3 regions of the Duganella rhizosphaerae genome follow, and region 3 is predicted to be linked to each of the others. Evidence: predicted binding sites of a transcription regulator. Region 3 holds the regulator's gene; each other region holds the start of a gene.

Region 1 (10,741 bases), 110 kb from region 3:
TAATTACTTCAGATTATAGAACGCGTCGCGGCCCGGGTAGGAAGCGATATCGCCCAGATCTTCTTCGATACGCAGCAGCTGGTTGTACTTGGCCATGCGGTCCGAACGCGACATCGAGCCGGTCTTGATCTGCAGGGCGTTCATGCCAACGGCGATATCGGCGATGGTCGAATCTTCGGTTTCGCCCGAACGGTGCGAGATCACGGCGGTGTAGCCGGCGCGCTTGGCCATTTCGATGGCGGCGAAGGTTTCGGTCAGGGTGCCGATCTGGTTGATCTTGATCAGGATCGAGTTGGCGATGCCCTTCTGGATGCCTTCTTTCAGGATCTTGGTGTTGGTGACGTACAGGTCGTCGCCCACCAGCTGGATTTTCTTGCCCAGTTCCTTGGTCAGGATCGCCCAGCCGTCCCAGTCGCCTTCGTGCATCGCGTCTTCGATCGAGATGATCGGGTACTTGTCGCACCAGGTCGCCAGCAGGTTGGTGAACTCGGTGGAGGTCAGGCTCAGGCCTTCGCCTTCCAGCTCGTACTTGCCGTCCTTGTAGAACTCGGAAGCCGCGCAGTCCAGGCCGATGGCGATCTGGGTGCCCGGCTCGTAGCCGGCTTCTTCGATCGCCTGGATGATCAGCTTGATCGCTTCTTCATGGTTGGCCAGCGATGGCGCGAAACCGCCTTCGTCGCCCACCGAGGTGCTCAGACCCTTCTTGTGCAGGATCTTTTTCAGCGTGTGGAACACTTCGGCGCCGTAGCGGACCGCTTCCTTGAACGACGGAGCGCCGACCGGAATGATCATGAATTCCTGGATGTCCAGGTTGTTGTCGGCGTGCGCGCCGCCGTTGATGACGTTCATCATCGGCACCGGCAGTTGCATCGCGCCCGAACCGCCGAAGTAGCGGTACAGCGGCAGGCCGGCTTCTTCAGCGGCGGCCTTGGCCACCGCCATCGACACGGCCAGCATGGCGTTGGCGCCCAGGCGTGCCTTGTTCTCGGTGCCGTCCAGGTCGATCAGGGTGCGGTCCAGGAAGGCTTGCTCATTGGCGTCCAGGCCCATGATGGCTTCCGAGATTTCGGTGTTGATGTTTTCGCAGGCTTGCAGCACGCCCTTGCCGAAATAGCGCTTCGGATCGCCGTCGCGCAGTTCGATCGCTTCGCGCGAACCGGTCGATGCACCCGACGGTACGGCGGCGCGGCCCATGACGCCCGATTCCAGCAGCACGTCGCACTCGACGGTAGGATTGCCGCGCGAGTCAATGATTTCACGTCCGATGATGTCAACAATAGCACTCATGTCATTCTCCAAAGTTAGGCGATGCGAAGTCGCTACGCGTTCTGATGCGCGTTGCGGACGAAATAACGGGAATTGTACCCGGCGTAGGCGAGCCGATCATACGAAAACTCGTACGCCAGGTATGTTGCATTAGTTGAAGCTGTTTTCCAGGAAGCCAGCTTTCTTGGTGATGCGGTCCAGCTCGATCAGAGTCGACAGCAACTCCTTCATGCGACCCAGCGGCACGGCGTTCGGGCCGTCCGACAGGGCTTCTGCAGGGTTGGGATGGGTTTCCATGAAGACGCCGGCCACGCCGACCGCCACCGCAGCGCGCGACAGCACCGGCACCATTTCGCGCATGCCGCCCGAAGAAGTACCGTTACCGCCCGGCAGCTGCACCGAGTGGGTCGCATCGAACACCACAGGGCAGTTCGATTCGCGCATGATGGCCAGCGAACGCATGTCCGAGACCAGGTTGTTGTAGCCGAAGGAAGCGCCGCGCTCGCAGGCCATGAAGTTGTCTTCGTTCAGGCCCTTGGCCTTGGCGGCCAGGCGGGCTTTGTCGATGACGTTCTTCATGTCGTGCGGGGCGAGGAACTGGCCCTTCTTGATGTTGACCGGCAGGCCGGACTCGGCGCAGGCGACGATGAAGTCGGTCTGGCGGCAGAGGAAGGCCGGGGTTTGCAGCACGTCGACCACCGAAGCGACTTCGGCGATTTCGTCGATCGAGTGCACGTCGGTCAGCACCGGCACGCCCAGCTCGCGCTTGACGTCGCCCAGGATCTCCAGGCCCTTGTCGCGGCCCGGACCGCGGTACGAGGTACCGGAGGAACGATTGGCCTTGTCGAACGAGGACTTGTAAATGAACGGGATGCCCAGCGCGGCCGTCATTTCCTTCAGCGCGCCGGCGGTGTCGAACGCCATCTGGCGCGATTCGATCACGCAGGTGCCGGCGATCAGGAAGAACGGCTGGTCGAGGCCAACGTCAAATCCGCACAGTTTCATGCTGCATCTCCTTGCAGGGCATCGGTGACAGCGTGCAGGCGGGCGCCGCCGGCGGCCTTGTGGGCCAGTGCTGCCTTGATGTAGGACGTGAACAGCGGATGGCCGTCACGCGGGGTCGATTTGAATTCCGGGTGGTACTGCACGCCCATGTACCACGGGTGGGCGTTTTCGCCGGTACGCGGCAGTTCCATGATTTCGCACAGGTCTTCGGTCGGGGTACGGGCCGCGACCACCAGGCCGGCAGCTTCGACGCGCGGCAGGTAGTGGTTGTTGGCTTCGTAGCGGTGACGGTGACGCTCGGTGACCACCGCGCCGTAGATTTCCGACGCCAGCGTGCCCGGCTTGATGGCGCAGGTTTGCGCGCCCAGGCGCATGGTGCCGCCCATGTCGGAATTCTCGTCGCGTTTCTCGACCTTGCCGTCCTGGCCTTGCCATTCGTCGATCAGGGCGACCACGGGCTGCGAGGTTTCCAGGTCGAACTCGGTCGAGTTGGCGGTGGTCAGGCCGGCCTTGTGGCGGGCGTATTCGATCAGCGCCACCTGCATGCCGAGGCAGATGCCCAGGTAAGGGATCTTGTTTTCACGGGCGAACTGGGCGGCCATGATCTTGCCTTCCACGCCGCGCTTGCCGAAGCCGCCCGGTACCAGGATGGCGTCGTACTTGCCCAGCGCGGCGCAGCCGGTGGTCTCGATCTCTTCCGAGTCGATGTACTCGATGTTGACCTTGGATTCGTTGTGGATGCCGGCGTGGCGCAGCGCTTCGGTCAGCGACTTGTACGACTCGGTCAGTTCCACATACTTGCCGACCATGCCGATCGACACTTCGGTCTTCGGATGTTCCAGCGTGTAGATCAAACGGCTCCAGACCGACAGGTCGGCCGGGGCCGGGTTCAGGTCCAGCGCTTCGCAGATGATCGCGTCCAGGCCCTGGTCGTGCAGCATCTGCGGCACTTTGTAGATGGTGTCGACGTCCCACACGGAAATGACGGCCTGCTCTTCGATGTTCGAGAACAGCGAGATCTTGGCGCGTTCGTCGTCCGGGATGGGACGGTCGGCGCGGCACAGCAGCGCGTTCGGCGAGATGCCGATTTCGCGCAGCTTCTGCACCGAGTGCTGGGTCGGCTTGGTCTTCAGTTCGCCGGCGGAGGCGATGAACGGCACCAGCGTCAGGTGGACGAAGGCGGTGTTCTTGCGGCCAGCGCGCAGGCTCAGCTGACGCGCGGCTTCCAGGAACGGCAGCGATTCGATGTCGCCCACGGTACCGCCGATTTCGCACAGGGCCACGTCGTAGCCTTCGGCGCCGCGACGGATGTAGTCCTGGATTTCGTTGGTGATGTGCGGGATCACCTGCACCGTCTTGCCCAGGTACTCGCCGCGGCGTTCCTTGCGGATCACCGATTCGTAGATCTGGCCGGTGGTGAAGTTGTTCACCTTTTTCATGCGGGTGGAGATGAAGCGCTCGTAGTGGCCGAGGTCGAGGTCGGTTTCGGCCCCGTCGTCGGTGACGAATACTTCACCGTGCTGCATAGGGCTCATCGTGCCAGGATCGACGTTGATATACGGGTCGAGCTTGAGCATGGTGACTTTGAGGCCGCGCGATTCGAGGATCGCGGCGAGAGAGGCGGCGGCAATCCCTTTACCAAGGGAAGACACGACGCCGCCGGTGACGAAGACAAATTTGGTCATTGCAGATGGTGCCGAACGGCACGTGCGGGAAATTGAAATTATACCCTAAAACGTCCGATTCTTCACCTTCCTGCCCGGAAAAATCCGCAACCCGGAGGTAAAGTCCTATGAAGGAAAGTGTAAAAATAGCCAGTTTGCCTATCAGCCAGCACTGTGTTGCACCGTACAGACCGGCACCTTCTTCAAGGCAAAAATGACAACTCATTCAAACAGGGAGGTCATGATGAACTACGAAGAACTCGATGCCTTGGGCATGTATGTCGACCGCGGCCATAAAGGCCCCGGTCCGGAACTGATGGGCGCCGATACCTTGATCGGCAACCACGTCCACAACCTGCAGGACGAACACCTGGGCGAGATCAAGGAAATCATGCTCGACATGCGCACCGGCAACATCGCCTACGCGGTGATGGCGTTCGGCGGCGTGTTCACGCTGGGCGAAAAGCTGTTCGCCGTGCCCTGGGAAGCGCTGACCCTGGACACCGTCAACAAACGCTTCACCTTGAACCTGGACAAGGAACGCATCGAAGAAGCGCCCGGCTTCAATAGCGACCAATGGCCCAATATGGCCAACCAGACCTGGGCCAGCCAGATCCATACCTACTACGGCACCAGCGGCAACCGCAGCGCCGGCCTCCGATAATGTTCGCCGCCATCGTCGTGCTGGGCGGGATCGCCGCGGGGGCCGGTTTGGCCGCCAGCTGGCTGCTGCGCCGCCATCGCCGCCGTCCGCAGCGGCAGGCCGGCGTGCCCGTCATGCTCAGCAGCTGGTCCGGCCGGCACGAATCGACGGTGGCGGTGCATTTACGGCGCGGTCAGCGCTAGCAGAAATCGCGGCTGATGGTCGGCAGCCGTCCCAGCAGATGGGACATGTCGACCAGCCGCTTGGCGACCAGGTGGCGCACCACGCCTTCCTGCTGCCACACGCCATACACCCCAAGCAACGGCGCGCTCAGTACTTCGCGCCGCTGCTGCTCCACCAGCGACGGCCAGATGATGACGTTGACGTTGCCGGTCTCATCCTCGATGGTGATGAACAACACGCCCTTGGCCGTACCGGGACGCTGCCGCACCGTCACCATGCCGCAGGCGCGCGCCAGCATGCCGTTGGTGTAGGTGTTGAGCGTGGACGCCGGCAGGAAGCGGTGCTCCAGCAGCTTGGGACGCAGCAGCGCCAGCGGATGGCGGCCCAGCGTCAGCCCGTGCGAGCGGTAATCGCCCAGTATTTCCTCACCCTCAGTAGGCGGCTTCAGCAACGGGATCTCCTCGTCCGGCGTGGTCGGCCGCAGCAGATCCTTGTCCGGCGTGGCGCCGACCGCCTGCCACAAGGCTTGCCGCCGGTTGCCGGCCAGATGTTGCAGCGCGTTGCCGCCGGCCAGCACTTGCAGGTCGTGGCGGTCCAGGTCGGCCCGGCGCGCCAGGTCGGCCACGCTGGCGAACGGTTGCCGCGCGCGCGCCTGCTCGATGCGCTCGGCCGCTTCGGCGCGCATGCCCTTCAGCAGCGACAGGCCCAGCCGCACCGCCGGCTGGCCGCGCCGGCCCACCCGTTCCTCCAGGGAGGAATCCCAGCCGCTGACGGTGACGTCGATCTCGCGCACCTGCACGCCGTGGCGCCTGGCGTCCTGCACCAGTTGCGACGGGCTGTAGAAGCCCATCGGCTGGCTGTTGAGCAAGGCGCACAGGAAGGCGGCCGGTTCGTGGCACTTGAGCCAGGAGCTGGCATAGGTCAGCAGCGCGAAGCTGGCGGCGTGCGATTCGGGGAAGCCGTATTCGCCGAAACCCTTGATCTGCTCGCAGATCGCCGCCGCGAACGATGCCTCGTAGCCGCGCTCCGTCATGCCGTCCATGATGCGCTGCTGGTATTTGTCGACGCCGCCCTTGCGCTTCCATGCGGCCATCGCGCGCCGCAGCTGGTCGGCCTCGCCTTCGGTGAAACCGGCGGCGATGACGGCGATCTGCATCACCTGCTCCTGGAAGATCGGCACGCCCAGCGTACGGGCCAAGGCCTCCTCCAGGCCGGGCGGGCAATGCACCTTTTCGCGCTCCATGCGCCGCTGCAAATACGGATGCACCATGCCGCCCTGGATCGGTCCCGGCCGTACCAGCGCGACCTCGATCACCAGGTCGTAGAACTTATCCGGCCGCAGGCGCGGTAGCATGCTCATCTGCGCGCGCGATTCGATCTGGAACACGCCGATGGTGTCGGCTTCGCACATCATCGCGTAGGTGGCCTTGTCCTCCTTGGGGATGTCCTGCATCTCGAATTGCTCGCCGCGCTGCTCACCCACCAGCGCCAGCGCGCGCCGCAGCGCCGACAGCATGCCCAGCGCCAGCACGTCCACCTTCATCAGACCCAGCTCCTCCAGGTCGTCCTTGTCCCACTGGATCACGCAGCGCCCCTCCATCGTGGCGGCCTCGATCGGCACCAGCCGCGACAGCTTTTCGTGCGAGATGACAAAGCCGCCGGGATGCTGCGACAGGTGGCGCGGGAAGCCCAGCAAGGCGATCGCCAGCGCCGCCCATTGCTGCGCCAGTTGCGATTCCGGGTCCAGTCCGCACTCGGCCAGCCGGCCCAGCAGGTCGTTGCGGCTGTCGAACCAGTGGTGCGCCTTGGCCACCTTCTCGACGATCGCCAGGTCCACCCCGAGCGCCTTGCCGCTGTCGCGCAGCGCGCTCTTGGGACGGTAGCTGATGACGACAGCCGCCAGCGCGGCCCGGTCCGCCCCGTATTTTTTGTAGATGTACTGGATCACTTCCTCGCGCCGCTGGTGCTCGAAGTCGACGTCGATGTCCGGCGGCTCGTTGCGCTCCTTGGAAATGAAACGCCCGGTCAGCATATTGCTGCGCTCGGGATCGACCTCGGTCACGCCGAGGCAATAGCAGACCACGGAGTTGGCCGCCGATCCCCTGCCCTGGCACAGGATGTTTTGCGAGCGGGCGAAGCGGACGATGTCGTAGACCGTCAGGAAGTACGGCTCGTATTTCAGTTCCGCGATCAGCTCCAGCTCCTTCTCGATCTGCCCGCGCACCTTGTCGGACACGCCGGCCGGAAAGCGCCGCAGCGCGCCGGCATACACTTCCTGCCGCAGATAGCTGGCCGGCGTGTGGCCTGCCGGCACCAGCTCGCGCGGATATTCATAGCGCAGCTGGCTCAGATTAAATTTGCACCGCTGCGCAATGCTCAGCGTTTCCGCCAGCGCCTGCGGCGGATACAGGTTCGCCAGCCGCAGCCGCGAGCGCAGGTGCTGCTCGGCGTTCTGCGCCAGCGCGTAGCCGCACTCGGCCACCGGCTTGCCGACCCGCACCGCGCACAAGGTGTCATGCAGCGGCTTGCGCGAGCGTACGTGCATGCACACATGCCCCAGCGCCGCCACGCGCATGCCGTGCTGTAGCGCCACCTCGTCGATGCTGAGGCGGTGCGCCTCGTCCAGCGCGCGCTGCAACAGGTTCAGGCCCATCCAGCTACGGCCCGGAAACGTCACCTCCATCCACGCCGCCTGCGCATGCAGGCGGTCGACATCGTCCGGCTGGAAGGCCGGGTAATGCGGCAGCAGGATCATCAGACAGCCGGGCAAGCCTTTCAGATGAGCGTAGGCCGGCGGCGGCGCGGCCAGGTCGGCCGGCGTGAGCAGGTAGCTGCCCTTGGCGACCCGGTTGCGCCCTATCGTGATCAGTTCGCAGAGATTGCCGTAGCCCTCGCGATCCTGCGCCAGCGCGATCAGCGACAAGGCCGGGCTGCCGTCGGGATGCTTCAGGTGGAAATGGCTGCCGATCAGCAGCGGCAGGCCGGCCTCCTTGGCCTGGGCGTGAGCGCGCACAACGCCGGCCAGCGAGCATTCGTCGGTGATGGCCAGGGCGGCGTAGTCCAGCTGCACGGCGCGCGCGACCAGCTCCTCGGCGCTGGAGGCGCCTTGCAGGAAGGAGAAATTGGTCAGGCAGAACAGCTCGGCATATGCCGGCAAGCCTTGCGTGGTCGGTGTGGTGATCGGCATCATGATACTGTGTTTTTATACAGTATAATACACCGTACGCCAATTACTACCTGATAGATGAAGCAATAATTGGCTAAAACTATGGCACTACGTAGCATTACGTAGTGCCGACACCACTGTGGCGCGGCAAAACAACAGTAAATAAAGTTTGAATGCAAAATTATCAAAAAAGTCATGTGCTGATGAGCTATTTGACTAGAATCGGTTTTTTCACGGGAGAGAAAACTTGTTCGCCAACACGCCATTACGTCATGCAGTACTGCTCAGCCTTTACGGCGCAGCCGCCCTCAGCCTCGCACCATCCGCTTTCGCGCAGACCGCGCAGGAAGCCAAGCCAGACACCCCCATGCAATCGGTCAGCGTAGTCGGCTCGCGCCGCGCGACCACGTCGTCCACCGACACCGTGGTGCCGGTCGATATCATCCCGATGAGCAAGTCCACAGAACAAGGCGGCCAGTTCGACCTGGCGCAAACGCTGACTTACATCTCGCCATCGTTCAACTCGACCCGCCAGAGCGGCTCCGACGGCGCCGACCTGGTCGACTCCGCCGCGCTGCGCGGCCTCGGTTCCGACCAGACCCTGGTGCTGGTCAACGGCAAGCGCCGCCACACCACCGCGCTGGTCAACCTGTTCGGCGCCCGCAACCGCGGCAACACCGGCACCGACATGAACACCATCCCGCTGCTGGCGATCAAGGACGTGCAGGTGCTGCGCGACGGCGCCGCCGCCCAGTACGGCTCGGACGCCATCGCCGGCGTGATCGACATCGGCCTGAAGAAAAGCAAGGGCTGCGAAGCCGTCGCCGGTTTCAGCGAATACTCCAAGCGCGACGGCAAGAACTACATGACCTCGGCCTATTGCGGCTTTGAGATCGGCAACGGCGGCACGCTCGGCATCACCGGCGAATACCTGGACCGCGGCCGCTCCAACCGCGCCGAAGCCGACAACCCGCGCATCATCGGCGACACCAAGACCAAGAACCAGACCATCTACCTGAACGGCGAACTGCCGACCACCGGCACCGGCAAGCTGTACTTCACCGCCGGCGGCCAGACCCGCAACGCCTCCAGCGCCGCCTTCGCGCGCGGCGGCATCGGTTCCGACGACATCCCGAGCCGCAACTCGGCGGCCATGTACCCGAACGGTTTCGTGCCGTTCATCAACGCCGACATCGACGACCAGTACGCCATCCTCGGCCACCGCAGCACCGTGGGCGACTGGAACCTGGACCTGTCGCAGACCTATGGCTACAACAAGATGCGCTACAACATCAGCCATACGATCAACGCTTCGATCGCCAACAAGGACTTGCTGGCCGGCGGCAAAGGCATCAGCCCGGACCGCTTCGACGCGGGCGGCTTCTCGTTCCAGCAACTGACCACCAACCTCGACCTGAACCACTACTACGACGGCCTGGTCGGCGACGGCCTGAACGTCGCCTTCGGCGGCGAATACCGCAGCGAGAACTACAAGATCTTCGCTGGCGAGCCGGGCTCGTACAACGACGTCGACGGCATCGGCTTCGGCGGCAACGCCGGCAGCCAGGGCTTCCCCGGCTTCCAGCCGGCCGACCAGGTCAACGCCAAGCGCCACAGCACCGCCGCCTACCTCGACCTGGAAGCGGACCTGAGCAAGATCGTCAAGCTGCAAGGCGCGCTGCGCTACGAGAAGTTCAGCGACTTCGGCTCCACCGTCACCGGCAAGCTGGCCGGCAGCGTGCGCGTGGCCGACAGCGTGCTGCTGCGCGGTTCGGGCAGCACCGGCTTCCGCGCGCCGTCGCTGCAACAAGTTTATTTCTCGTCGACCTTCACCGACTTCATCGGCGGCGTGGCGACCGACGTGGTGCTGGCGCCCAACGGCGGCACCGTCGCCAACGCGGCCGGCATCCCGAAACTGAAGGAAGAAAAGTCGACCAGCTTCACGCTGGGCACCACCTGGACGCCGAACGCCGCCGTCTCCGTGACCGCCGACCTGTACAACATCAAGATCAAGGACCGCATCGTGCTGTCGGGCCGCTTCAATGCCGACACCTACCCTGACCTGGCCGAGCGCCTGGCCAAGCTGGGCGTGGGCGAAGCGCAGTTCTTCGTCAACTCGGTCGACACCAAGACCCAGGGCCTGGACCTGACCGCTTCGCACAAGACCAACTTCGGCTCCAACAAGCTGACCACCTTCCTGGCGCTCAACGTCAGCAAGACGGAAGTGACCGGCATCCACGCGCCGGCTTCGCTGAAGGGCTTCGAGGACGTGCTGCTGTCGGAGAAGGAACGCCTGTACATCGAGCAGGGCGCGCCGCGTTCCAAGGCCACGCTGGGCTTCGACTACGTGACCGGCCCGTGGGAAAGCGACCTGAAGATCATCCACTTCGGTCCACAGACCTTGGGCACCTTCGACGGTACGGCAGCCGGCGTGCCGAACCAGCACTACGAGTCGAAAACCTCGGCCGACCTGAGCTTCACCTACAGCATCAACAAGAACATGAAGTTCACCTTCGGCGGCAACAACATCTTCAACGTCAAGCCGACGTCGCAGAACGCCGACCAGACCGACAACGGTTTCAAGTATGAAAGCGTGCAGTTCGGTTTGAACGGTGCCTCCTACTTCGGCCGCCTGTACGTCAAGTTCTAAGCTTCCTGTTCATGGAATCGACGGCGCCTGCGGGCGCCGTTTTCGTTGGCGATGGCCGTAACGTTTGCTTACATATCGCTAACGCTATCCAACCCGCTGTCGTTCTAAACTGCCTGCATCTCAGGCACAGGAGCGTTTCATGCGCCGCGCACTCTTACTCATGT
Region 2 (10,741 bases), on a different contig from region 3:
GATGGTCGGCAGCCAGTTCGATAAAAAGTACAGGTTGAGCAGGTTGAGGAAGTTGACCAGCCAAAGCAGCACGGTGGTGCGCGCGCGGCCGTCGCGGAACAGTTCCGTCACCGAGCCGCGCTTGCCGGCTTTCTCGTGCACCAGATAGCGGCTGCCCGCATGCACGGTGGACGATGGATCGATGCGGCGTAGCCACTGCGCCACGCGCTCGACGCGCTTGCCGCTCAGGACCACGTACTGCATCGACTCCGGCAGCATGAAGATCATCAGCACGCCGATCGCCAGCGGCATCACGCCGCCGACATAGAACACCGACTGCCAGCCGAACGACGGTATCAGCGCGGCCGAAGCCAGGCCGCCGACCACGGCGCCCACGGTGAAGCCGCAGGAGACCAGCATCATCAGCGTGACGCGGCGACGCGCAGGGCTGTACTCGCCGGCCAGCGCCATCACGTTGGGCATGATGGCGCCAAGACCGATGCCGGTAATGAAGCGCAGCCACTGCAACTGCTCCAGCGTCGTGCATGAAGGCGTGAGCAGCATGCAGACCGAGAAGAACATGGTCGCGACAATCAGCACCGGACGGCGGCCGATTTTATCGGCCATCACACTGAACACCAGCGAACCTGCCAGCATGCCGAACAGGCCCGCGCCGAACACCGGCCCCAGGCTGGCTTTGCTGACATGCCATTCCTGGATGATGGCCGGCGCCACGTAGCCCATCGCCTGCACGTCGAAGCCGTCCATCAGGATGCACAGGCCGCACAGCACATAAACGCCGATCTGGAAAGCGCTGATCTTGTTCTTGTCGATGAGTGCGGGGATATCTACTGCTTGTTCCATCGTTGTCTCCTCCTGCCTCGCCGGCGCTTTAGCTGCGCTCTTGGTAGTGCGTGACGGTTTGTTCGATGGCGCCGAAGATGCTGGCGCCCTGCTCGTCCTTCATCTCGATGCGCACGCTGTCGCCGAATTTGAGGAAGCCGGTTTGCGGCTTTCCGCTTTCGATGGTTTCGTACATACGCACCTCGGCCAGGCAGCAGTAGCCCACGCCGCCGTTGGCGATGCTCGATCCGTGCAGGTTGCCCTGCTTGTTCGACACCGTGCCGGAACCGATGATGGTGCCGGCCGCCAGTTCACGCGTGGCGGCGGCGTGCGCCACCAGTTGCGCGAAGTTGAAGGTCATGTCTTCGCCGGCGTTCGGCTTGCCGAAGGGCTGCTGGTTCAGATCGACCAGGAGCGGCAGGTGCAGCTTGGTGTCGGCCCAGTGCGCGCCCAGTTCGTCCGGCGTGACGGCCACCGGCGAGAAGGCGCTGGCGGCCTTGGACTGGAAGAAGCCGAAGCCCTTGGCCAGTTCGTTCGGGATCAGGTTGCGCAGCGAGACGTCGTTGACCAGCATGACCAGGCGGATCGCTTTCGCGCAGTCCTCGGTGCTGGCGCCCATGCGCACGTCGCCGGTGATGACGGCCACTTCGGCTTCCAGGTCGATGCCCCACTCTTCGGACAGCGCGAAGATCGGATCGCGCGGGCCGATGAAGCTGTCCGAGCCACCCTGGTACATCAGCGGGTCGGTGTAGAAGGAGGCCGGCACTTCGGCGTTGCGCGCCTTGCGCACCAGCTCAACGTGGTTGATGTAGGCCGAACCGTCGGCCCACTGGTAGGCGCGCGGCAGCGGCGAGTGGCAGTACTGCTGATCGAACGGGTGGGTGTCGATGGCGTCGCCGGCGTTCAGCGAGGCGTAGACCTGCTCCAGGCCCGGCGACACCAGGTCCCAGTTGTCCAGCGCGTGCTGCAGCGTGGCGGAGATCTTCGGTACGTGCTGGTAGCGCGACAGGTCGCGGCTGACCACCACCAGGCGGCCATCGCGGCTGCCGTCTTTCAGGGTTGCGAGCTTCATGCCTTCACCTCCGGTGCGTGCATCCAGGCTGCGTGCTTGGGCGCTTTGCGGGTCTGCGACCACTCTTCCAGCATCTCCCATTTGACGGCGTCGAGCTTCTGCATCATCTCCGGCGTGCCGGTGTTGACCGCCAGTTCGAGGCGGTGGCCGTTCGGGTCGAAGAAGTAGATCGACTTGAAGATGGTGTGGTTGATCGGGCCGATCACGCTGATGCCGGCGGCGACCAGGCGCTCCTTGGCGGCCAGCAGTTCGTCCATGGTCTCGACTTCCATCGCCAGGTGCTGCACCCAGGCGGGGGTGTTGTGGTCGCGGTCCATCGGCGCCTGGGTCGGCAGCTCGAAGAAGGCCAGCACGTTGCCGTGGCCGGCGTCCAGGAACACGTGCATGTACGGGTCCGGGGCCTTGGTGGACGGCACTTCGTCTTCGGCGATGGCCAGCACGAAGTTCATGTTCAGGTGTTTGACGTACCACTCGACGGTCTGCTTGGCGTCGATGCAGCGGTAGGCCACGTGGTGGATTTGCTTGATTTTCATGCTTGTCTCCAGATCAGTCATTCCGCATTAAATGCGAATTTCAGATATCATACAAACGATATTTTCCAGCCCACTTATCAGATTTCCCGATGAATCCTAGTTTGCGCCAGATGCGCGCCCTGGTGGCGCTCGCCAAAACCGGCAGCTTTACGCTGGCCGCAGAGCATCTCAATGTGACCCAATCCGCGCTCAGCGGTCAGATCAAGGAGCTGGAGCAGATGCTGGGGGTGCGCGTCGTCGAGCGTACCACGCGCAAGGCGCAGCTGTCGGAGATCGGCCGCGAGCTCACGCCGCTGTTCGAGAAGATGCTGCAGGACCTGGACCGCGCGATGGCCGACATCGCCAGCCGCAAGGCGCTCAAGCAGGGTTCGGTGCGCGTGGCGGCGCCGCAGATGCTGTCCTGCACGCTGATCCCGGAGGTGATCGCCGCCTACAAGGCGCGCTATCCGGACGTGCAGGTGTGGCTGGCGGACAGCCCGGTCGAGATGGTGTCGGCGCGGGTGTTCAGCGGCGAGGCCGACTTCGGCATCGGCCCGGACCGCGATACCACCGCCGAGATCGAAGCGCAGCCGCTGTTTGAGATGCCGTTCGTGGTGGTGTATCCGCCCGGCCATCCGCTGGAACAGCGCAAGCGCATCACCTGGGCCGATGTCAACGAGTTTCCCTTGATTTCGCTGCAGGGACAGTTCACCGAGCGGCTGTTGCGCGACATGCACGCGTCGTTCCGCGAGCAGTCGCTGAGCCCGTACAACGAGGTCACCTTCATGACCACCGCGCTGGCCATGGTGCACGCGCGGCTGGGCATCACGGTGTGCCTGCCGTATGCGGAAAAGATGGTGCAGCTGTACGGCTTGCAGATGCGGCCGCTGGAATCGCCGGCGCTGACGCGGCGCTTCTTCGTCTACACGCGCAACGCGCGGGCGCTGTCGCCGGCGGCCGAGAGCTTTGTCGCCTTCCTGCAAGAGTTTGCAGCGGCGCATCAGTGGAATGTGCCGCAGGGCTGAACGTTTTATAATTGACGCATGACAGCAGATACCATCGCCATCAATCAGAAGATGGACCAGTTCGACGGCCACCACAGCGTTTGGCTGTTCGGCTACGGCTCGTTGATTTACAAGGCCGACTTCCCTTACCTTGAACGCCGTCCGGCCAGCATCGCCGGCTGGACGCGGCGCTTCTGGCAAGGTTCGCACGACCATCGCGGCACGCCGGACGCGCCGGGCCGGGTGGTGACCATCATCGAAGAGCCCGGTGCGGTGTGCCACGGCATGGCCTATCTGGTGACGCCGGAAGTGTTCGCGCACCTGGACCATCGCGAGAAGAACGGCTACCTGCGGCTGGCGATCGCCATCGCGTTCGAGGACGGCGACAGCGTCGAAGGACTGGTCTACATCGCCACGCCGGACAACACGGCCTTCCTCGGCGCCGCCTCCGAGCAGGAGATCGCGCAGCATATCGCCCGCTCCGCCGGCCCCAGCGGGCCGAACAGCGACTATCTCAACCATCTGGCCAGCGCGCTGCGCGAACTGGGCCGCCATGACCAGCATGTGTTCGAGATCGAACGCCACCTGGCCGCGCTGAAAGACCAAGGTTCTTGATATGATGGCGGCCAGGATCAGCCCCATCCAGTCGAAACCACATCCACTGCAACGATAACGATAACGATAACGATAACGATCGCGAGACAACACCATATGGCTCATATCGACCAGCGCCGCCGCACCCTCTGCATGCAACTTCTCGGCGGCCTCGCCGGTATCGCCATCGACGGCTCCGTCATGGCCCGGCCTTCCGTGGACGAAACCACCAGGGTCTTCCGGCTCGATGGACCGGGCGTCACCTACGCGTTCGGCGTCAATAGCGAAGGGCAGTTGCAGTCGATGTACTGGGGTAGCGCCTTGTCGAGCGAGGACAGCTTGCCGGCCCCCGTGCCGGTGCCCGAAAACTCCTCCAATGAAATGCCGGTCACGATCACGCCGTTCGAGTTCCCGTCCTTTGGCGGTGGCCTGACCGTCGAACCAGCCCTGAAGGTGACGTTCCCGGACGGCGTGCGCGACCTCGCCTTGCGCTACGTGAGTCACCAGCTCGACAAGGACCGGATCGTGGTGCGGATGAAGGATGCCAGCCGCGCCGTCCATGTGACCCTCACGTATGCAATGGATATGGCGACAGGCATCCTGGTCCGCTCGGCCGTGGTGGAAAACCGCACGGCCAGCTGGATCCAGATCGACCAGCTGGCGGCCGCGAGCATCAGCCTGCCATACCGGGACGATTACCGCCTTTCCTACCTGACAGGACGTTGGGGGGGTGAATTCGCATTGCAGACGCGCCCGATCGAGCCGGGCTCCATCGTCATTGAAAGCCGCAAGGGCGTCACTTCCCACCAGGCCAATCCCTGGATCGCGATCAGCCATGCCGGCACGGAAGAGGAATCCGGTCCCGTGTGGTTCGGTGCGCTGGGATGGAGCGGCTCCTGGCGCATCCACGTCGACATGGATGCGCTAGGCGGCGTCCGCACGACCGCCGGCTACAACCCTTTCGACTTCGCCTATCGGCTGAAGCCGGGTGAGAGCCTGGCGTCGCCTGCGTTCCACGCCGGATATTCGGAGAGTGGCTTTGGCGGCGCGTCCCGCATGTTCCACCGCTACCAGCGCGAGCGCATCCTGCCTGGTGCGCCGCAGCCGCGACTGCGCCCCATTCTCTATAATTCGTGGGAAGCCACCACTTTCGCCGTCGATGAAGCGGGACAGGTGGCGCTTGCCGAGAAGGCGGCAAGCATCGGCGTGGAGCGTTTCGTGGTCGATGATGGCTGGTTTGGGGCACGCAATAGCGACAAGGCCGGCCTGGGCGACTGGATCGTCAACCGACAAAAATTCCCGAACGGGCTGGCGCCGCTGATCAGGCGGGTCAATGCGCTCGGCATGGAGTTCGGGCTGTGGGTGGAGCCGGAAATGGTCAATCCGGACAGCGATCTGTATCGAGCCCATCCGGACTGGGTCATCAACTTCCAGGGCCGGCCGCGCAACGAGGCACGCAACCAGCTGGTGCTGAACCTGGCGCGCAAGGATGTGTACGAGTACCTGCTGACGGTGCTCGACAAGCTCCTCGTTGAACATGACATCGCCTTCCTCAAGTGGGACCACAACCGCGCGTGGTCGGAACCCGGCTGGCCGGAGGCGGCACCTGGCGAACAGCAGAGGCTGTATGTCAGCTACGTGGAAAACCTGTACAAGCTGCTGGCCGAACTGCGCCGGCGCCACCCGAAGCTCGAGATCGAATCCTGCGCCAGCGGTGGCGGCCGCGTGGATCTCGGCATCATGGCGCTGACCGATCAGGTGTGGACATCCGATAACACCGATCCGTTCGATCGGCTGCTGATCCAAGACGGCTTCAGCCACGCCTATGCACCAGGGATCATGATGGCCTGGGTGACCGATGCGCCGAACTACCTCAACAAGCGCGTCACGTCGCTGGAATACCGCTTCCTGTCATCGATGCAGGGAGCGCTGGGCATCGGCGCCAATCTGCATCACTGGAAGGACGAGGATTTTGCGCAAGCCAAGCGCCTGGTCGCGGAATACAAGAGTGTCCGATCGACGGTGCAGCGAGGGGAGCTGTACCGTCTGGTGTCGCCGCAGCGCGGAGCGGCACGCTCGGCCACGCTGTCCGTGGCACAGGACGGCAAACAGGCCGTGCTGTTTGCCTTCCTGCACTCCGGCGGCAGACGCAATCCGCAGCCGCGCATCCAGCTGCGCGGGCTTGATCCGAAACGGAACTATGCGCTTCGGGCGATTTCCGGCAGTGCCACGCCGCAGACGCCGCAGCGCGCCAGCGGCGCTTACTGGATGGGGCGTGGGATCGATGTCGTGCTCGAAGGGGATTTCCAGGCTGCCGCCTTTGTGCTGGATGGCGTTTGAAACAGCATGACACGGCAGGGAATATAGGCGAGTTGTCCTGCGGCCTGCTAGTTCAGACTGGCGAGGTAGGCGCACAGCATATCGGCCAAGGCTTCCGAGTAGGCGTGTATCTCCTCCTGCGTGCGCGACGTTTCCGAGAACTGTTTGCCGACTGAACTGAAGGTCGTCATGACCAGATCGCCGGCCAAGGTTCGTACCTTGTCCGTCGCCATGGGCAGGGCTTCGCGCATGAACGCCTCGATGATGCGGTCGGCAGCCGAACGCGTCTCATGCGCTTCGGGTGTGTCGCGGTAGAACGGGGCGGCATCGTTGAGCGCGGTGCGGATCTCGGCCTCGTCACATTCCGAGCGCAGGAAGGCATGGACCAGCAGGCGCAGCCGTTCCAGCGGCGGCTTCTCCATGTCCTGCAGGATGGCGATCAGCATCTTGGTCGTCTGCCGCCACTCGTCCGCCTGCAGCCGAAACAGGATGGACGCCTTGTTCGGAAAGTACTGGTACACCGATCCCACGCTCACGCCGGCACGCTCGGCCACCCGCGTGGTCGTGAAGCGGCGCACGCCCTCCTTCGCCAAAACCTGAATAGCCGCTTCAAGAATGGCTGAAACGAGGTCCGCCGAGCGCGCCTGTTTGGGCTTCCTGCGCGAGGAGATTGGGGCTTTTGCGGGGTCTGCCATAGGGGAGCTTCCGAATGCGAATATGAAACATGAAGGATTCTTCATATTATATCCATACTTCATTCGAAAGGAATCACCATGACAACCCTGACCAATCATCCCGTGGCATCACTGCTCGACCGCCTGTTTGACGAAGCCGACGCCGTGCAGATCGCCGCGATTCCGGCCGTCGCCGAATTGTCCAAGGACGAGCGCGATCGCCTGATGCGCAGCAAGACCGAATACCTCAACCTCTACCATCGGCTGAAGGATGTGCCGCTGCCGGTGTCGCGCCAGACCGGCGAATTGCTGTACATGCTGGCGCGCAGCTGCCGTGCCCGCAATATCGTCGAGTTCGGCACGTCCTTCGGTATCTCGACCTTGTACCTGGCCGCAGCGCTGCGCGACAACGGCGGCGGCCATCTGATCACCAGCGAGTTCGAGCCGACCAAGGTGGTGCGGGCGCGCGGCCACCTGGAGCAAGGCGGCTTGCTCGACCTGGTGGACCTCCGCGCTGGCGATGCGCTGGAAACGCTCGCCAGCGGTCTGCCGGAACAGATCGACCTGCTGCTGCTCGACGGCGCCAAGGCGCTGTACCCGGAGATCCTCGGCCTGGTGCGGAGCCGACTGCGGCCAGGCGCGCTCGTCATCGCGGACAACGCCGACATGAATCCTGACTACGTGGCGCTGGTGCGCTCGCCTGAGTCCGGGTTCATGTCGCTGCCGTTCGCGGAAGATGTCGAACTTTCCGTCTACACCGGTGTGATGGCCTCCTCAAAATAAATCCAACTGACCGGCATCGGCCGCCGCCTTGGCGCGCGCGCCCAGCGGCGGCACCACCAGTGGACGCGTGAATTGCGACGCGTCCATGTTGTGAAAGCGGCTGCCGCGCCCGGTCAGGCCGAGACGTTCGGTGGCGATCTTGAAGCGCTGGCGTATCAGCTCGGCCCACACGCCCTCGCCTTTCATTCGGGCGCCGAACGTGCTGTCATAGTCTTTGCCGCCGCGCATTTCACGCACGCGGTTCATCACGCGCTGGGCCCGCTCGGGGAAGTGCGCTTGCAGCCACTGGTGGAACAGCGGCGCCACTTCCCACGGCAGGCGCAGCACCGTGTAGTGGGCGCTGACGGCGCCGGCCTCCTTCACCGCCTCCAGGATGCGCTCCAGATCGGGCTCGGTGACGAAGGGGATGATGGGCGCGACGCTGACCGCGACCGGAATACCGGCGTCGGTCAAGGTGCGTATCGTGCGCAGGCGGCGTGCCGGCGCGGCGGCGCGCGGCTCCAGCGTGCGTGCGATGGCCGGATCCAGCGTGGTCAGCGTGATGGCGACGCCGGCCTGCTGCCGGGCCGCCATCGCCGACAGGATGTCGATGTCGCGCTCGATCAGCGAGGACTTGGTGATCAGGCCAACAGGGTGCTGGCATTCCTGCAGCACCTCCAGCACGCGGCGGGTGAGCTTGCGCTCGCGCTCGCAGGGCTGGTAGGCGTCCGTGTTGACGCCGAGCGCGATCGAGGCCGGCTCGTAGCTGGCCTTGGCCAGCTCGCGCCGCAGTACTTCCGGCGCGTTGACCTTGGCGAATATCTTGCTCTCGAAGTCCATGCCGGGCGACAGGCCGAGATAGCTGTGCGTCGGCCGCGCGAAGCAATAAATGCAGCCGTGCTCGCAACCCCGGTAAGGATTGAGCGAGACGCTGAACGGCAAGTCCGGCGAGGCGTTGCGGCTGAGGATGGATTTGCAGAGCTCATCCGTGACCTGCGTCTTCCAGGGCGCGGCTTCCTCCTCTTCGCGTTCCCAGCCGTCGTCATACGCCTCGCGGGCGTGGACCTCGAACCGGCCTTGCAGGTTCGACACCGCGCCACGGCCTTTTTGCGCCTTCAGCGAAGGCGGCGGCAGCATCACATGCTCTTGATTGTTTTCATCGTGGTTTTCATTGTAAGACATCGCGGCACCAAACTACTGTATACATATACAGTATTCTAGGCGCTTAGAATGGCGATATCAAGCGAAATGTCAACCGTGTATCGGCCGCTCAGGACTGCCAGCGCGCCATCATCGCATTGAACTCGGCGGCACTGAAGGGTTTGCTCAGGTAATCGTCCATTCCGGCCTCCAGACAGCGCTGGCGATCGCCTTCGATCGCGCTGGCGGTCAGCGCGATCACCGTTGTATGCAGCGCGCCTGCTGCCGCTTCCCGCTCGCGCAGGCGGCGGCAGGCGTCATAGCCGTTCATCACAGGCATCATACAGTCCATCAGCACCAGATCGTAGCGCTGCCGGGCGAACGCGTCCAGCGCTTGCTCGCCATCGGCAACGTCGTCGACCTGCCAGCCTAGCCGCGCCAGCAGAATGTGCGCCAGCTGCCGATTCATTTCGTTGTCTTCCACCAGCAACACGCGGCGCGTGGTCGGCGCCGCCTGCGGCGTAGCCGTCATCGGCGGCGTGGACAGCGCGGGCGACGGCGCACCGACCGGTGCCGGCGCCAGCTTGGCCGGCAAGTCGAATTCGAAACGGGCGCCGGTTCCGGGACTGCTGACACATCCGATATTGCCGCCCATGAGCACAACCAGTTCCCGACAGATCGCCAGCCCGAGGCCGGTTCCGCCATAGCTGGCGCTGATGGCGCCATGGGCCTGGCTGAATGGTTCGAACAGCAGCTTCTGCGCCGACGCGTCAATGCCTATGCCTTGGTCGACGACTGCGTAACGCAAGTGCCAGTAGCTCATTTTCCGGCTGTCGACCACGGCCTCGTATTCCAGAACGACCTTTCCGGATGGCGTAAACTTGATGGCATTGCTGACCAGGTTGCCCAATACCTGGCGGATGCGCGCCGCATCGCCCAGCACCCAAGTCGGCCCGGCACCGGCCCGTACTTCCAGCAGCAGTCCCTTCCGCTCGGCCGCCGCCCGATGCAGCGTCAGCACTTCGTCCAGCTGCGCCGCGGGATTGAAGACTTGCATCTCCAAGGTCATGCGGCCCGATTCGATCTTGGAGAAGTCGAGCACGTCATTGAGGATAACCATCAACTCACGCATGCCTCGGTGCACGTTTTCCGCATAACCACGCGCCACCGGATCGAGCGGCACCTCCAGCATCAGCTCGGACATTCCGACGATGCCGCTCATCGGCGTGCGGATCTCGTGGCTCATCATCGCCAGGAAACGCGACTTGGCCTCACTGGCGGCTTCGGCCTGCTGCCGCAGTTGCCGCGCCTTCGTCGCATCCTGGTCGCGCCGCTGGAGCAAGCGGCGCACCATCCAGCTCGCCGCGAACAGCGCGACCAGTCCTGCCAATGAAACCATACACAACAGACGCAAGTTGCGCCACCAGCCGGCCAGCAGCAGCTCTTCCGTGATGGTGGTGTTGATCACCAAGGGATAGTCCCGCACCTTGCGCACGGCGCCCATGCGAAACACCGGCTTGTCACCGGCGGCTTTGCGGGGTCCCCGCGTGATGCGGACGTCGTTGTCCAGGCCTGCGCTCACCACCGCCGCTGTAATACCGGTGCGCACGCTCTGCCCTGTCAAATTATCCGCCTCCGGCCAGCGCGCCAGCAGCGTCAGATCCGGACCGTACAAGGTGATGGAGGCATGCTGGCTGTCACTGACGCGCCGGAAATAGTCAGTGAAGTAGCTGGTTGAGATCCCCACCAGCAAGACGCCGGCAAAACTGCCGTCGTTATTATTGAGGCGGCGGCTCAGATAGAAAGTCCATTTGCCATTGCCCTTGTTGCGCACCGGCGCGC
Region 3 (10,741 bases):
TGGAATCGAACCTGCACGTTTGCCCTAAATGCGACCATCACATGCGCATCCGCGCCCGTGAACGCCTCGACAGCCTGTTCGACGCCGGCGGCCGCTATGAAATCGGCATGGACACCCTGCCGGTCGATACGCTGAAGTTCAAAGACAGCAAGAAATACCCCGACCGCCTCAAGCAAGCAATGGAAGCCACCGGCGAGACCGATGCGCTGATCGTCATGGGCGGCGCCATCATGAGCCTGCCGTGCGTGGTGGCCTGCTTCGAATTCGAATTCATGGGCGGCTCGATGGGCTCCGTGGTCGGCGAGCGCTTCGTGCGCGGCGCGCAAGTGGCGCTGGAACAGAAAGTACCGTTCATCTGCATCACCGCCACCGGCGGCGCCCGCATGCAAGAGGGCCTGCTGTCGCTGATGCAGATGGCCAAGACCACCGCCATGCTGACCAAGCTGTCCGACAAGAAGCTGCCGTTCATCAGCGTGCTGACCGATCCGACCATGGGCGGCGTGTCCGCTTCGTTCGCCTTCATGGGCGACGTCGTCATCGCCGAGCCGAAAGCGCTGATCGGCTTCGCCGGCCCGCGCGTGATCGAAAACACCGTGCGCGAGAAACTGCCGGAAGGCTTCCAGCGCGCCGAGTTCCTGGTCACCAAGGGCGCCGTCGACATGATCGTCGACCGCCGCAAGATGCGCGAAGAAATCGCCCGTCTGATGGCACTGCTGCAAAATCAAGCGGTCGAAGTGCTGGCCTAAAGCGGTCGCTTCAAAAAGACCGCAGCGGCGTTTTCGCTGCGCCTCGCGGCGCAGCCGTCTCGCCGTGCTAACGCACTGTCTTCGCCGCCGCGCCTTGCTGCGCTCATTTTGAAGCAACCGCCTAGTCACTCCCTCACGCTACGGCGCGCAATCGGCTATCATGCCGGCCTGCGCGCCGTTTTTCATTTCTGAGCCCCCATCATGCCGAATCTCCCAACTACTTTGCCTGCCTGGCTTGCGCTGCTTGAGTCGCGCCACGCCGAAACCGTCATCAACATGGGCCTGGACCGTGTACTTGCCGTCAAGGAACGCCTGCAACTGAACTTCAGCTGCCCGGTCATCATGGTGGCAGGCACCAACGGCAAGGGTTCGACCTGCGCCATGCTGGAATCGGTGCTGATGCGCGCCGGCTACAAGGTCGGCCTGTACATCAAGCCGCACTTCCTGGACTTCAACGAGCGCGCCCGCATCAACGGCGAGCTGGCCAGCGATGAAGTGCTGGTGGCCGCCTTCAACGCGGTCGAGGCGGTGCGCGGCGATACGCCGCTGACGTATTTCGAATTCACCACGCTGGCCATCATGCACCTGCTGGCGGGAGCCGGCATGGACGTCGCGATCCTGGAAGTGGGCCTGGGCGGCCGCCTGGATGCGGTCAACATCGTCGATGCCGACGTCGCCATCGTCACCAGCGTCGATATCGACCATACCGACTATTTGGGCGACACGCGCGAGGCGATCGGTTTCGAGAAGGCCGGCATTTTCCGCTCCGGCAAGACCGCGATCTGCTCGGACCCGGTGCCGCCGCAATCGCTGATCGACCACGCCAACGCCATCGGTGCCGACCTGTGGCTGATGGGCCGCGATTTCAACTATTCCGGCGACAAGCAGCAATGGAACTACGGCGGCCGCTCGCAACGCCGCAATTCGCTGGCCTATCCCAGCCTGCGCGGCGCCAACCAGATCCTCAACGCCGCCGCCGTGCTGGCCGCGCTGGAAGCGCTGAAGATGGAACTGCCGGTCGGCGCGCAGGAAGTGCGCACCGGCCTGGTGACGGTGGAACTGCCGGGCCGCTTCCAGGTGCTGCCTGGCCGCCCGACGGTGATCCTGGACGTGGCGCACAATCCGCACGCGGCCTCGGCGCTGAACCAGAACCTTGGCAATATGGGCTTCCACCCGTACACCTACGCCGTGTTCGGCTCCATGCACGACAAGGATATCGACGGCGTGATCGCCGCCATGTCCGAGCACGTGGACCACTGGTGCCTGACCAACCTGCCGTCGCCGCGCGCGGCCAGCGCCTCGGAACTGGCGGCCAAGGTGCAGATCGTGCAGGAAGAAAAAGCCGAGCGCACCATCAATATCTTCGACGATCCGGCTGAGGCCTATGCAAATGCGATCAGCCGAGCCGGGGAGAATGATAGAATTGTGGTCTTTGGATCTTTCCTCACGGTCGCCGGCGTCATGGCGGCACGAAAATCCGCATTCCATTGAACGCACAGGACTGAAATCACGCATGGGCTTGTTCTCGAAACTCGGTAAAAACAAGCAAGAGTCGGCTGGCCAGGACAGCGGCTATTACACCAGCGCAGATGACCAGGCCGCGACGGAGCGCGCACGCTCCAAGCGCGCCTCGTCGGCGGATGGTTCCGCCAATTCCCGCCGCAGCAAAGACCGCGAAGCGGACGACCCGGTGTTGCCGGAAAAGAAACGCGCGCGCCGCCGCCTGGTTGGCGCCATCGCGCTGGCGCTGGGCGTCGCCATCGGCTTGCCGATGGTGCTCGATTCCGAACCGAAGCCGCTGGCGTCCGATATTGAAATCAAGATTCCCGCCAAGGACAAGCCGGCCGAGGCCGCGCCAGCTGCAGCTGCCGCAGCCGCGCCGGTAGCGCAGAGCGCCGCCCTGGACAGCCGGGAAGAAATCGTCGACGACGTCAAGCCGGCCAAGCCCGCCGTTGCGCCGGCCGCGCCGCTGGTGGTGGCGCCCGTCAAGGTCGATACCGCCAAGCGCGACGCCGAACTGAAGGCCGAAGCCAAAGCCAAGGCAGAAACCGTCGCCAAACTCAAGGCGGACAACGAAGCCAAGGCCCGCCAGGACGCCGACTACAAGCTGGAAATCGAGCGCAAGCAGGCCGAAGTGAAAGCCGAAGCCAAGGCCAAGGCGGATGCCGAACGCAAGCTGGCCGAAGCCAAGGCCACCAAGCAGGCCGACAGCGCCAAGCCGGCCGCGACCTCGGAAGACGCCCGCGCGCTGGCCATCCTGGAAGGCAAGTCCGCCGCCAAGCCGGCCGCCGCTGCCGAAACCGGTCAAAAATTCGTATTGCAGGTGGCCGCGCTGAGCGACCAGGGCAAGGTCGACGAGCTGCGCGAAAAATTGAAAAAGGCGGGCATCAGCTCCTTCACGCAAAAGACGCCGTCCGGTGACATCACCCGCGTGCGCGTGGGACCGTTCACCAACAAGGATGAAGCTGAAAAAGTGCGGGCCAAGCTGAGCGCCATGGGCCTGAGCGGCCGTCTCGAAACCGTCTGACCCAGCAGGCGCCCGACGTGACGATATTCGATTATCTGGTGATTTTTGTATTGGTCGCGTCGGTCATCATCAGCATGATGCGCGGCCTGGTGAAGGAAGTGCTGTCGCTGGCGGGCTGGGTGGTGGCCTTCGTGGTCGCCAATGCCTACGCCGCCGTGCTGGCGACTATGTTGCCGCCGGTGGTGCCGGGCGAGGTGCTGCGCCTGATCCTTGCCTTTATCGCACTGTTTATCGGTGTGAAGATTTTGACGGGCCTGCTGGCCATGGCGCTGGGCGCCTTGCTCGATGCCGGCGGCCTCAGTCTGGTCGACCGCGCGCTGGGCATGGTGTTCGGCTTCGGTCGCGGCCTTGTAATTGTGCTGGCCGGTGTCATCCTGTGTGGGATGACGTCGATACCGCAACAAGCATTCTGGAAGGATGCGCTATTGAGTCCGTTAGCGGAGACCGGAGCGCATATGGTGAAAGCCTTTCTTCCCGCTGCCATGGCGCAGCATGTGAATTTTTGAATTCTTTAAATCTGTAGCACCAAGTCCAGGAGCAACATCATGTGTGGCATCGTCGGCGTCGTATCCCATCAACCTGTCAATCAACTGCTGTATGACGCATTGCTGCTGCTGCAGCACCGCGGCCAGGATGCGGCAGGTATCGCGACCAATCACAGCAGCATGTTCGCCATGCACAAGGCCAACGGCCTGGTGCGTGACGTTTTCCGTACCCGCAACATGCGTACGCTGCAAGGCAATTCCGGCATCGGTCACTGCCGCTATCCAACCGCCGGCTCGTCGAGCGAGGAAGAAGCGCAGCCGTTCTACGTCAACGCCCCGTTCGGCATCACCTTGGCGCACAACGGCAACCTGACCAACTGGGAACAGCTCAAGAAAGAAATGTTCCAGAACGACCGCCGTCACATCAACACCGATTCCGATTCGGAAGTGTTGCTGAACGTGCTGGCCCATGAAATCCAGAAAGCCACCACCGGCATCTCGATCGACGCCGACACCATCTTTGAAGCCGTGACCGTGCTGCACCGCCGCGTGCGCGGCGGCTACGCTGCCGTGGCGCAGATCGCCGGCGTCGGCCTGCTGGCCTTCCGCGATCCGTTCGGCATCCGTCCGCTGTGCCTGGGCATCAACGAAACCGAGCAGGGCGCCGAGTACCTGATCGCTTCCGAGTCCGTGGCGCTGGAAGGCATGGGCTTCCGCTTCGTGCGCGACATCGCGCCGGGCGAGGCCGTGTTCATCGACGCCGACAAGCAGCTGCATTCGCGCCAGTGCGCCGACAATCCTTCGCTCAACCCTTGCGTGTTCGAGTTCGTCTACCTGGCGCGTCCGGATTCCGTCATCGACGGCGCCTCCGTCTACGCCACCCGCCTGAAAATGGGCGAGTACCTGGCCGAGAAGATCAAGCGCGAGTTCAAGGATGGCGAGATCGACGTCGTCATGCCGATTCCGGATTCGTCGCGTCCCGCCGCGATCCAGCTGGCGCTGGCGCTGAACGTGGAATATCGCGAAGGCTTCATCAAGAACCGCTACATCGGCCGCACCTTCATCATGCCGGGCCAGGCCGCGCGCAAGAAGTCGGTGCGCCAGAAGCTCAACGCCATCGCTTCCGAGTTCAAGGACAAGGTCGTGCTGCTGGTGGATGACTCCATCGTGCGCGGCACCACCAGCCGCGAGATCGTGCAGATGGCGCGCGAAGCCGGCGCCAAGAAGGTGATCTTCGCTTCGGCGGCGCCACCGGTGATCTTCCCCAACGTGTACGGCATCGACATGCCTACCCGCGACGAGCTGATCGCCTACGGCCGCAGCACCGAGGAAGTCTGCCGCGAGATCACCGCCGATCACCTGGTGTACCAGGACATCGACGCGTTGAAGCGCGCCATCTCCGACGTCAACCCGGCGCTGAAGAACTTCGAGGCTTCGTGCTTCGACGGCGTCTACGTCACCGGCGACATCTCCAAGGACTACCTGGACAAGCTGGAGTACGCGCGCCACCATCCGAAGGCCGCCGGCCCCGAGGACGCTGGACGCTCGCAACTGAATCTGAATCTCGCGACCGCCGAAGGCTGATGTCGCGCCCGGTGCGGATCATTCCGCACCGGGCTTTTTTTTTGACTGCTTGAACATGAACGACAAGAAAAACTACGGCTTCACCACCACCATCCTGCACAACGATCGCCAGAAGGGCATCGAGCACGGTTCGCTGCACAAGCCCATCCACACTTCGGTCGCCTTCGGTTACGCCGACGCGCGCCAGCTGGCGTCGGTGTTCCAGGGCAAGGAGCCGGGCTTCCGCTACGGCCGCCAGGGCAACCCGACCATCTCCGCGCTGGAGGACAAGGTCAACCAGATGGAGCAGGGCGTCGGCACGATCTGCTTCGCCACCGGCATGGGCGCGATCGGCGCCGTGTTCCAGTCGCTGCTGCGCGCCGGCGACCATGTGGTGTCGTCGTCTTTCCTGTTCGGTAACACCAACAGCCTGTGGCAGACCACCATGGCGCAGGGCGTGGCCGTGTCGTTTGTCGACGCCACCGATGTCGCCAACGTCGCCGCCGCCATCACCGAGCAGACCCGCGTGGTGTTCGTCGAGACCATCGCCAACCCGCGCACGCAAGTGGCGGACCTCAAGCGCATCGGCGAGCTGTGCCAGCAGCGCGGCATCCTCTACATCGTCGACAACACGATGACCACGCCTTACCTGTTCCGTCCGAAGTCGGTCGGCGCCGGCCTGGTGGTCAACGCGCTGACCAAGTCGATCGGCGGCCACGGCAACGCGCTGGGCGGCAGCCTGACCGACACCGGCGCCTACGACTGGACCCGCTTCCCGAACATCTACGAGAACTACAAGAAGGCCGCCCCGCTGCAATGGGGGCTGGCGCAGATCCGCGCCAAGGGCCTGCGCGATTTCGGCGCGTCGCTGGCGCCGGAGGCGGCGCACCACATCGCCGTCGGCGCCGAGACGCTGGCGCTGCGCATGGAGCGCACCAGCGCCAATGCACTGGCGCTGGCCACGCTGCTGGAGGCGGACGAGCGCGTGGCCGCCGTCCACTACCCGGGCCTGGCGTCGCACCCGCAGCACGCCATCTCCAGCGAACTGTTCCGCAGCTTCGGCTCGCTGCTGAGCTTTGAGCTGAAGGACGGCATCGATTGCTTCGACTTCCTGAACCGCCTGAAGCTGGCGATTCCAGCCTCCAACCTGGGCGACACGCGCACGCTGATCATCCCGGTCGCGCACACCATCTTCTACGAGATGGGCGCCGAACGCCGGGCGTCGATGGGCATTGCCGAATCGCTGATACGGGTGTCGGTCGGCATCGAGGATACCGACGATCTGCTGGACGACTTCACCTGCGCACTGGAAGCTTGCTGAGCTCCGCGCCGAGTTGTGATAATCTAAGCTTTCAATTTTGCTAAGCGGGAGGAGGCGTTATGAGAGCAGCATGGGTACTTGCCTTGACCGTGCTGTCGAGTAACGCCTTCGCCGACGACCAGGCTCGCCGCCTCGCGCGGCAAGCCGAGATCGAGTACTACACCAGCCGCTACGACGGCGCCGAAATCTCGCTGGCCCGTTTCAACTGCCAGCTTCCCAATATTCCGATGCGACCGGCCTTGGCCGGCGGCCCTGCGGTGACGCAGGCGCTGGCCGCGTGGCACAGCTGCTACGAGCAGTTCCTTGCCAATTACAACGCCGCGCTGCCGGTCGGCAAGAGCATTCCTCCCGACCTGGCCGACCTGATGACGGACGATGAAATGGACGCCGCACAGGCCTTGATGAGCGAGGTGTTCGTGCGGGTGGCGGACGAGGCCAAACGCCAGGCGGATGCGGTCACGCTGGCGCAGGCCGCGTGGGAAGGCCGGCGCGGCGACATCGCCCTGAGCGCGCGCGACCTGTCGCACCTGCCGGAGACGGCCGGCAAGCGCTAGGAGTTTAGTGCCAGCTGCGCATCAGGCCGACGGCCAGGCCTTCCAGTGCGAACTCGTCGGCTTCAGGATCGACCTTGATGATCTTGAAGTCCGGGTTTTCCGGCAGCAGTTCGACGACCGAGCCGGTCTTGCGGTAGCGCTTGACGGTGACGTCGTTGCCGATGCGGGCCACGACGATCTGGCCGTTCTTAGCGCTGTCCACCTTCTTCACGGCCAGCAGGTCGCCGTCCATGATGCCGGCGTCGCGCATTGATTCGCCGCGCACCTTCAGCAGGTAGTCCGGCTTGGAGGAGAACATGGCCGGGTCGACGCTGTAGCTGGTCTCCAGGTTTTCCTGCGCCAGGATGGGCGAGCCGGCGGCCACGCGGCCGATCAGCGGCAGCGACATCATCAGCGACACCGGCGCCTTGGACGCGGCCGGTTCGGCGTGCACGCCCAGCAGGCGGATGCCGCGCGAAGTGCCGGCGGCGATCTCGATCGCGCCCTTGCGCGCCAGCGCCTGCAGATGCTCCTCGGCCGCGTTGGCGGATTTGAAGCCCAGTTCATTGGCGATTTCGGCGCGGGTCGGCGGGAAGCCGGTGTTTTCGATGGCATCCTTGATCAGATTGAGAATTTGTTCCTGTCTTGCTGTGAGCTTGATCATAGAGTGCTTTGGGCCTGTGTATATAGACAGTCTGTATTTTTGTACAGTGTGAAGCGAAATGCAAGGGAATTTGTTGCTTAGCACGAAATAATTTCATGGTGGGGTCAGATCTGACATTCGGACACGGCCTCGACCGTGGCGCCGCATTACGGTCGAGGCCGTGTCCGAATGTCAGATCTGACCCCGGATTGTTTTTTGCCGAAAAAGCTGCTATAGTCGCGGGCTTACCTCTTCCCACACCTGTCTTGACGCCAGGGTGGGCTATATTCACAGTCCTTAAGGGAGTTTGCATGCGTCACTATGAAATAGTATTTATCGTCCACCCGGACCAGAGCGAGCAAGTGCCCGCCATGATCGAGCGTTACAAAGCCTCGGTAACCACCCGCGGCGGCGCCGTGCACCGTGTTGAAGATTGGGGCCGTCGTCAGATGGCTTACTCGATCCAGAAACTGGCTAAAGCACACTACATCTGCATGAACATCGAATGCGACAACGAGACCCTGGTCGAGCTGGAAACCGCCTTCAAATTCAATGATGCCGTGCTGCGTCACCTGACCGTCAAGATGAAGAAAGCGGAAACCGCTCCTTCGCCGATGATGAAGTCGGTACAACGTGAAGATGCAGCGAAATCGCATCGCACCGAAGCTCCAGCAGTTGCTGCTGCTCCTGCGGCCTAATTGTTCCAGAACCGAGCTGAACCAGCTCCAGTGAATTTTAGCCAATTCGTTGCCTTGATCACCGAACGGGACGCCTTGCGCTACACCCCGGCCGGCATGCCGATCGTGAACGCTGTACTCCAGCACCGATCCCAGCAGATGGAGGCAGGCATCGCCCGATTGAGCGAGTTTGAAATTTCCGCGGTTGCCGCGGGCGAGATTTCAGGCCGCTTCAGTCAGGCGCCACTGGCAGGCATGTATCAGTTCACCGGTTTTCTGAACAAGAAGAATCGCAATAGCAAAAGCCTGGTGTTTCACATCATTGATTTTAGTGCTGTCCCAGACAGCTCAATTTAGATACAGGAGCCTAAAATGGCATTCGGTAAAAAGTTCGACAAAAACAAGCTCAAGCTGAAAGAAAAGCGCAAGCAACAGAACCCTTTGTTCAAGCGTAAGAAGTTCTGCCGCTTCACCGCCGCAAACGTAGAACAAGTTGACTACAAAGACGTCGACACCCTGAAAGACTTCGTCCAGGAAAACGGCAAAATCATGCCAGCACGTCTGACCGGTACCAAGGCGCACTACCAGCGTCAAGTTGACACCGCAATCAAGCGCGCTCGCTACCTCGCGCTGCTGCCTTACACCGATCTGCACCACGCTTAATCGCGTCGTCTAGATAAGATCCTGGAGAAGAACTATGCAAATCATTCTGTTAGAAAAAGTCGTCAACCTGGGCAACCTGGGTGAAGTCGTTAAAGTTAAAGACGGTTACGCACGTAACTTCCTGATTCCGCAAAAAATGGCTCGCCGCGCTACCGCGTCCGCCGTTGCTGAATTCGAAGTCAAGCGCGCTGAACTGGAAAAAGCCGCTGCTGAAAAGCTGGCTGCTGCTCAAGCCCAAGGCGAGAAACTGAACGGCATGACCGTGACCGTTTCGCAAAAAGCTGGTGTTGACGGCCGTCTGTTCGGTTCCGTGACCAACTTCGACATCGCTGAAGCGTTGACCAAAGCTGGTTTCGCTGTTGAAAAAGCTGCTGTGCGCATGCCTACCGGTCCTCTGAAGACCGTTGGCGAGCACCCAGTCAGCGTTGCTCTGCACACCGACGTGGTGGTGGAAGTGACCGTTGCTGTCGTAGGCGAAGCTGCCTGATATTTGACCGGACGGCGACGTCTGGTCGGTATAGCAACACATTGAAAAAGCCGGGCTTGCCCGGCTTTTTTCTCGTCATAAATTTGTAATACGGCCCAAGCAAGCAGGTATAATTCGCGCCATGAACGCCCCCTCCGATCCGCAAGTAGATTCACTCCGCGTCCCGCCGCATTCCATCGAAGCAGAACAGTCCGTCATCGGCGGCCTGCTGCGCGATAATGCGGCGTTCGACCGCATTGCGGATATGATGCATCCGGAAGACTTTTACCGCTACGACCACCGCATCATCTACGAGCAAGTCGTCAAGATGATCAACGCGTCCAGGCCGGCCGACGTCATCACCGTGTTTGAAACCCTGACCCAGCTGGGCAAAGCGGAGGACGTGGGCGGCCTGACCTACCTGAACGCGATGGCGCAAAACACGCCATCGGCCGCCAACATCCGCCGCTATGCCGAGATCGTCCGCGATCGCTCCATCCTGCGCCAGCTGATCACGGTCGCCGACGAAATCTCCGGCCAGGCCTTCAGCCCGCAGGGCAAGGAAGTCAAGCAGATGCTCGACGAGGCCGAATCGAAGATCTTTGCCATTGCCGAGCAGGGCGCCCGCGGCGCCGCCGGCTGGATCCCGGTGCAGCCGCTGCTGACCCAGGTGGTCGAGCGTATCGACGAACTGTATTCGCGCGAGTCCGGCTCCGAGATCACCGGCGTGCCGACCGGCTGGATCGACCTCGACCGCATGACCTCCGGCCTGCAGCCGGGCGACATGGTGGTGGTGGCCGGCCGCCCGTCGATGGGCAAGACCGCGTTCTCGATGAACATCGCCGAGAACGTCGCGGTGGAAGAAGGCCTGCCGGTCGCCGTGTTCTCGATGGAGATGGGCGGCGTGCAGCTGGCCATGCGTATGCTCGGCTCGGTCGGCCAGCTCGACCAGCACCGCCTGCGTACCGGCAAGCTGAACGACGAGGATTGGCCGCGCCTGACGCACGCCATCCAGAAAATGAACGACGCCCAGGTGTACATCGACGAGACGCCGGCGCTGAACCCGATCGAGATGCGCGCGCGCGCGCGCCGGCTGTCGCGCCAGTGCGGCAAGCTC

Evidence for each region. Region 3 encodes LexA, which represses DNA repair genes until DNA is damaged. Its sites were predicted from a motif close to ACTGTATNNNNATACAGT; they were not measured.
Region 1: a site for LexA is predicted at 7,955-7,972, ahead of RUGAMON1_RS25780 (error-prone DNA polymerase). Genes of this name have one in related genera too.
Region 2: a site for LexA is predicted at 8,956-8,973, ahead of RUGAMON1_RS00410 (PA0069 family radical SAM protein). Genes of this name have one in related genera too.

The regions. Positions count from the first base shown of each region.
Region 1 is NZ_BPWK01000015.1:63,228-73,968, reverse strand. It holds gene eno (phosphopyruvate hydratase) at 4-1,287, opposite strand; gene kdsA (3-deoxy-8-phosphooctulonate synthase) at 1,417-2,271, opposite strand; gene pyrG (CTP synthase) at 2,268-3,956, opposite strand; gene RUGAMON1_RS25790 (PRC-barrel domain-containing protein) at 4,180-4,599, shown strand; gene RUGAMON1_RS25785 (hypothetical protein) at 4,599-4,781, shown strand; gene RUGAMON1_RS25780 (error-prone DNA polymerase) at 4,778-7,951, opposite strand; gene RUGAMON1_RS25775 (TonB-dependent receptor plug domain-containing protein) at 8,295-10,577, shown strand; gene RUGAMON1_RS25770 (DUF2844 domain-containing protein) at 10,717-10,741, shown strand, end outside.
Region 2 is NZ_BPWK01000001.1:94,051-104,791, reverse strand. It holds gene RUGAMON1_RS00450 (MFS transporter) at 1-843, opposite strand, end outside; gene RUGAMON1_RS00445 (fumarylacetoacetate hydrolase family protein) at 872-1,894, opposite strand; gene RUGAMON1_RS00440 (VOC family protein) at 1,891-2,427, opposite strand; gene RUGAMON1_RS00435 (LysR family transcriptional regulator) at 2,517-3,431, shown strand; gene RUGAMON1_RS00430 (gamma-glutamylcyclotransferase) at 3,450-4,025, shown strand; gene RUGAMON1_RS00425 (alpha-galactosidase) at 4,122-6,344, shown strand; gene RUGAMON1_RS00420 (TetR/AcrR family transcriptional regulator) at 6,392-7,018, opposite strand; gene RUGAMON1_RS00415 (O-methyltransferase) at 7,097-7,780, shown strand; gene RUGAMON1_RS00410 (PA0069 family radical SAM protein) at 7,772-8,896, opposite strand; gene RUGAMON1_RS00405 (hybrid sensor histidine kinase/response regulator) at 9,030-10,741, opposite strand, start outside.
Region 3 is NZ_BPWK01000015.1:168,603-179,343, forward strand. It holds gene accD (acetyl-CoA carboxylase, carboxyltransferase subunit beta) at 1-746, shown strand, start outside; gene folC (bifunctional tetrahydrofolate synthase/dihydrofolate synthase) at 948-2,237, shown strand; gene RUGAMON1_RS26295 (SPOR domain-containing protein) at 2,260-3,273, shown strand; gene RUGAMON1_RS26300 (CvpA family protein) at 3,291-3,779, shown strand; gene purF (amidophosphoribosyltransferase) at 3,819-5,342, shown strand; gene RUGAMON1_RS26310 (cystathionine gamma-synthase family protein) at 5,398-6,642, shown strand; gene RUGAMON1_RS26315 (hypothetical protein) at 6,702-7,196, shown strand; gene lexA (transcriptional repressor LexA) at 7,201-7,839, opposite strand; gene rpsF (30S ribosomal protein S6) at 8,130-8,516, shown strand; gene priB (primosomal replication protein N) at 8,547-8,852, shown strand; gene rpsR (30S ribosomal protein S18) at 8,868-9,158, shown strand; gene rplI (50S ribosomal protein L9) at 9,193-9,645, shown strand; gene RUGAMON1_RS26345 (replicative DNA helicase) at 9,767-10,741, shown strand, end outside.